Regions from separate parts of the Endozoicomonas sp. ALB032 genome, predicted to be linked through region 2. Evidence: predicted binding sites of a transcription regulator. Region 2 holds the regulator's gene; the other holds the start of a gene.
What was found. Region 2 encodes LexA, which represses DNA repair genes until DNA is damaged. Its sites were predicted from a motif close to TACTGTNTANNTANACAGTA; they were not measured.

Region 1: the regulator LexA is predicted to act here: its motif matches at 1,396-1,415, upstream of ACO6VG_RS22500 (YebG family protein).

The regions. Positions count from the first base shown of each region.
Region 1 covers NZ_JBLYNW010000001.1:6,006,873-6,010,029, forward strand. The annotation lists gene scpB (SMC-Scp complex subunit ScpB) at 1-262, shown strand, start outside; gene rluB (23S rRNA pseudouridine(2605) synthase RluB) at 380-1,291, shown strand; gene ACO6VG_RS22500 (YebG family protein) at 1,447-1,734, shown strand; gene rapA (RNA polymerase-associated protein RapA) at 2,105-3,157, shown strand, end outside.
Region 2 covers NZ_JBLYNW010000001.1:5,232,876-5,236,032, reverse strand. The annotation lists gene ACO6VG_RS19130 (PTS sugar transporter subunit IIB) at 1-28, shown strand, start outside; gene ACO6VG_RS19125 (hypothetical protein) at 206-448, shown strand; gene ACO6VG_RS19120 (SulA-like leucine-rich domain-containing protein) at 475-963, opposite strand; gene lexA (transcriptional repressor LexA) at 1,090-1,692, opposite strand; gene ACO6VG_RS19110 (serpin family protein) at 1,934-3,157, opposite strand, start outside.

The sequences.
Region 1 (3,157 bases), 770 kb from region 2:
ACTGGAAGCTGATCTGCCAGATAACTTTGACGATCTGATCCGTAAAAAGAACATCGATGAACCAGAACCTGAACAACCGTTGGTTGAGCAGGAGGCTGAACAGGAAGCTGAACAGGACACCCATATATCGGATTCGTCGGTAGGACTTTTCGCTGAAGAGGATCAAGTCGCACACCAGGCGACAAATCCATCCTTTGAAGAAGAGCCTGCTTCCGAAGCAGAAACACCCGTGGAAATATCAAACGAAATAACTAACCCCTGAGCAATGCCTGATGACCCGATGGAACAGCCACGGAAATCCACGCTGTCTTAACCTATCCTGAATCGCTATACTTTGGCCCCTTTGATTGAGAAACAGAGCGGCATAGCCGTAAATACCATGACAACTGAAACCACTCCTCCCCAGGGTGAGAAATTGCAAAAAATCCTGGCGGGCGCCGGCCTGGGCTCGCGCCGTGAGATGGAACGCTGGATCAGCGAAGGTCGAATCTCCGTCAACGGAGAACAGGCCAGCCTCGGCGACCGAGCCTCAGCTGAAGACAAGATTGCTGTCGACGGCCGCCCGGTCAAACTGGAAACCTATGCTTCCGGAATCCGTCGTGTCATCGCCTACAACAAGCCGGAAGGCGAGATTTGCAGCCGCCACGACCCGGAAGGCCGCCCGACCGTTTTTGACAAACTGCCCAGACTTCAGGGCGAACGCTGGATTGCCATTGGCCGTCTGGATATCAATACTTCCGGACTGATGCTGTTCACCACCGATGGTGAGTTGGCCAGTCGCTTGATGCACCCTTCTTACCAGGTTGAACGTGAATACGCTGTTCGAGTGATGGGTAATACAACAGAGCAGAAAGTTAAAAACCTCTTCGATGGCGTCGAGCTGGAAGATGGCCCTGCCCGTTTCACCGATATTGTTGACTCAGGCGGTTCGGGTATCAACCGCTGGTTTCATGTCTGCCTTCTGGAAGGCCGTAACCGTGAAGTGCGCAGACTCTGGGAATCACAGGATTTGACAGTAAGCCGCTTGAAACGAGTTCGTTTTGCCAATGTCATCATTCCTGACCACCTGCGCATGGGTCAATGGGAAGAAGTAGAAAAAACTGACATCGACGAACTGGCGGCAGCCGTTCAGCTATCACCCGCACCCAACACACCAACTCGCAGAGTCGATCCGAGACACACCAAAACCGGCCTGAAAACCAGAGGCACCCGTGGTAAACCTGCTATCAACAAGAAGCGGCCCTCGCCTCACAAAAAGCCTGGTGCTTTCAAAAAGAACAGGCATCGCTGATGTTATCTGAGCTCCAGCCATCGAGTTGGAGTTCTTGGTGATACCCTGAATATGCTTTAATGAGTTTCCATGCTGGCCCTGACCGGGTTCTCACTGGACAGATTAACTGTACTTATATACAGTTATATCTAAACCACACCTGACAGGAGAGGCCCATGTCTATTACCCCCATGTGGCGAGTTGACCGGGACGGAAGCATGTTTACAGATAAAAAAGCCGCTGAAGAATACGATCGCATGTTGGAACTGGCCGGGAATATCACCAGCCTGCTGGAAGATCACTTTGAAATTGATGAGCAACTGGCAGAAGAGATCGGCCTGATGTTCGCCAAAAACAAGGAAGCCTTCGCCAAAGCCTTTAAAGGCAAACCGGACCTGGTGCTCGAGATAGGCCAGACTGCTGAGCAAGACAATGACCCAAATGAGGATCAGACTTCGGCCTGAGCTGGCCTGCCAATATCCGATAACCAAGAGCGGAAAGCCCTGATCCGCTCTGCCACAAACCCTTTTTTATCCCCTCCCATTTAGAACGAATCAGGAATAAAGAGCATGGGTAAAAACAATCATCCATTTCCCTCTGACTCACTTCAGATTCAGCTTTAAAATAGCTCTTTGTGAAAAAAAGTCTTTCTTTCATTCCTGATAGAGAAACCCTTTTTTTTACCAAAAACAGCGGTTCTAAAGGTCATTTTTCCCGTAATCAGACCAAGACACTAGTGAAGCAACCCGCCAAGTAGCACTTGTACTGGTTGCTAATACAGCGAATTCCGCTAATATATCGGCCTTTTTGTCTGGCAAGGTATGTAGTCACGACATGACGAGCTTCGTTCCTGGACAGCGCTGGATCAGTGACACCGAAACTGAACAAGGGCTGGGTACCGTTCTGACTTTCGATAGTCGCATGGTAACCCTATTGTTCCCCACCACCGGTGAAACCCGGCTCTACTCCATTAATAACTGCCCGCTATCAAGGGTACAATTTAATCCTGGTGACAAGATAGAAAGTCACGAGGGCTGGACCATGACGGTGACAGAAGTCATCGAAGAGAATGGTCTGCTACTGTATAGAGGCGTTCTTCCCGACGGTAAGCCCAAAGAGCTTCCCGAATCGGAACTGGGCAACTTTATTCATTTCAACAAGCCGCAGGACAGAATGCTGGCGGGTCAAATAGACCAAAACAGCAACTTTTCCCTGCGATACAAAACTCTGTTGAACAATTGTCGACTACTCAGCTCTCCTGTGAGAGGGCTGCTCGGTGCCCGTACCAGCCTGATACCTCATCAGCTGCATATAGCGCGTGAAGTGTCTGGACGTCATGCTCCCAGAGTGATGCTGGCTGACGAAGTCGGCATGGGTAAAACCATTGAAGCCGGTCTCATCCTGCATCAGCAACTGATCACTGAACGAGCCAGTCGGGTATTGATTCTGGTACCGGAAACACTTCAGCATCAGTGGCTGGTTGAAATGCTGCGTCGTTTCAATCTGCACTTCGGACTGTTTGATGAAGAGCGTTGCCGTGCGATTGAAGATGAAAACCCGTTCAACACAGGGCAACTGATTCTCTGCAGCCTAGACTTCCTGAGCCAGTCCGAACATCGTTTTCAGCAAGCTCTTGAGGTCGACTGGGATCTATTGATCGTCGACGAAGCTCACCATCTGGTCTGGTCAGAAGAAAACCCCAGCCGTGAATATCAGGTTGTGGAAACATTGTCGTCACAAATTCCCGGCCTACTGCTGTTGACAGCAACACCTGAACAGATGGGACCCGAAAGTCACTTTGCCCGGCTCCGTCTGCTGGACCCTGATCGTTTCCACGATCTGGTGACCTATCAGGAAGAGGAAAAAAACTATGAGCCTGTGGCCGAA
Region 2 (3,157 bases):
GGGCTTTGCTCTGTCGCTAACAGCCTGATTAATTCCAGTTTATCGTGTGTATGCTGCAATACGGGGGCAAAAGCTGCAGCTCTTTTAAGGGTTTTTACTTTCCAGTCTGCAATAACACTTTGCATTACTCTCTACTGACCTATTGCATCATAAGTCACAATGCTGCATGATTTCTCCCTCTTATACGCTATTTATGGAACGAAATATGGCTGCATCGTTTTTGGAAATTGTGGAACTTCCAACAGGAGAGATTGTTCTGCGAAGCAGTGACGACGAGGGTGAGCCCCTGCTGACTATGAAATTTTCAGAGGAAGCCAAACAGTATCTTGAAGGGGACCATTTGCAAGTGGCAAAGGTCATGTTTGATGCTGGCATGCGTGAAGTTGCTGAACTCACTCGTCCGCAATCCTCTGAAGAAGAGATTCCTGAGAACAGAGTACTGCACTGACTCTATTTTCATGGAAATGACAGGCATCATGCAACCTGTCTACTGCGAATAGCCAGCCCCTGACACTGTCCATTCCTGGCTGCGCTTTCAAGCCTACTTAGCCACCCTTTATCCAAATGCCCCAGCCAGCTGATGACAGTGTGGCTGGTTCCGGATGCCAGCGCTTTCCTGGTGAGTTCCAATGTCTGATTAATATTGTTGGAGCTAAAGATTTGCACCTTGTCATGATTTAAGTCGCAATTCTTTAACCAGTGCAGGGTTCTGGTGTCATCTGCCAGAATCAGGGTCAACCAACGTTCACTGTCAGTGGACAGCTGACTGAGCATGGGCGTCAGGAGTTGTTCTGCCTGCCAGGGTTGACCTGAAAGAATGAGTTCATTAATACTGGGCTTCAGAGACTTTTCAGTTTTTCCTGATAAAGTCTTTTCTAGGCACGAGGGGTTAATGCAGACTGTATTGGTCTGGTAGCTTGGGGCTGAAAAATTGTGCCTTTCACTGCTGGTTCGGTACAGCATAAATTCTTCCTTCTGGCATAGCCCGGACGCTGTTTGTTATTCGCACTTCAGCGTAGTGGGCCTTTAACAACAGCTGCCTGTTGTGAGTACTGTCTCTGGTAATGGTCAGGCTCATCTTATTCCGTCTCAGGACTGATTTCTGATGACTCCGACGCTTAAACCTTCGATGGCAAAGGCATCCTGAGTGAGATCAACGACTATGGTTTCGAACTCGTCGTTTTCCGGATGCAGCAATACTTTGTTTTTCTGTTTCTCGAATCTTTTTACGGTGACATCATCTTCAATCCGGGCGACGACAACCTGACCGTTTCGAACATCTGTTGTCTTGTGAACGGCCAGCAGGTCACCATCAAGAATCCCGATGTCCTTCATGCTCATTCCTTTTACCCTTAACAGGAAGTCTGCCGATGGGGTGAAGAAAGCGGGATTGAGCATCAGGTGGTCTTCGATATGTTCCTGGGCGAGGATCGGGTTCCCGGCAGCAACTTGTCCGATAATCGGAAGGCCTTCAGGCTGGCTGTCCGGAATACGGATACCGCGGGAGGCGCCGGGGGTAATCTCGATAGCGCCTTTACGGGCCAGTGCCCTGAGATGTTCTTCGGCAGCATTGGGTGAGCGAAAGCCGAAGGTCTTGGCGATTTCGGCTCTGGTGGGTGGGAAACCTGTCTCGTCAATATGAGATTTGATCAGGTCCAGTATCTCGGATTGCCGTTTAGTCAGTTTGATCATGGTCTCTCAATCTGTTTTTTTATACAGTATCTGTGATTATATACAGTATTCTTGTGGTGGCAAGTTATTATCCAGGCTGCGACGATAAGCAAAAAATGACAAGAGGGTCGTCAATGGTGCAGGTGAGGCATGCTTTGCCACCATAGTGATGAGTTGTTGGCTGAAATTCGCAAGCTGAGTCCCTGAAGCTTTTTTTAATAAAAAATCCGGAGGTGGTTAATCTCCGGATTTGGCATTTTATTTATGATTGTGTAGAAGTTAATTTCTTCCGCAGTGCATCCCAGGCATCATTTGAAACTTCTACTTCAAAGCCATCAAAACCATGCCAAACTTTAACAAAATCTACATGTTTGTAATCAAGCCATTCTAATATTCTTTCTCTGATATCAAGGGCATTATCCTTACTACCAGTATGGATAGCTAATCTGGATTTAACTGCTTTGGCACTTTTGATATTAAAATCCTCTTTCGGATCAAACTTATGGTATATTAGTTTACTCACATCAATAGATTCATCATCTGGTAACATATATTTTATAGAGTTAATAGTTTCTTCAATAATTTTTTCGTCTTTTTTGGGTTCATCTATTTTTCTGTAATTTTTATAATTTTCGATAGGAGTCATTTTGCTATCAGCTGTCAAGTCATTTGGTTTCAAACTTTTATCAGATTTCAAATCATTAGATTTCAAGCTTTCAGCTGAGTCATTCCCGGCCGCATAAAATTCTAAAAAGCTGCCATCCTTAATCAGCATCTCCACCAACCGATTGCCTTGTCCATCTACAATGGCAATGTAACCAGGGGAGACAAAATGAAAGTGTGGTGGTTTTTTTGTACCGAAGCCTCTGAGTGTTCTTGTTGCGGCAGTGGCAACTTGACCATAAGCTCCCTCTTCATTAATGGATACTCTGGTCTTCTGAAGAATTTCCAGATCACAATTTGAGGGATGGCCTAATCTTGTTAAATCTTCAGACCTTATGACATCGGCTCCAAATGTCTGAGAAATTTTGTCGAGTAAATTAGTGTCACAACTGCCGTCTATTTTTATCCTGGGTAGCATTAGATCCATCTCTTTTTTACGGCCATTTAATCCGTCAATCAGGTGATTGATTGTATCAGAATCAAGGTTGTTAATCCCTGTCGGACTGTCACCAGGGGTTATTATTGCGACTAATTTAAGATCTTCACCATTCACTGATCGGAAATTTTTGCCAATGGCGCCAAATTTTCCATTATCAAAAAATTGCACGTTTTCAGTTGACTTCATCATCTTGACGTTTTCAATCATACTTCCGTCTGCGCAGATAAATTTGCCCGAGGCCGTTTTTTCTTTAGAAAATGGCCTCTCCCAGATACCCTCGAATTCCATCACATTGCCAATTACCGTTGTAATCAGTTCTCGTCGAGTTTTACAATGACCATGAAACAACTTATTGATTTTTCCATGAGTCTTCTCTTTCACGAA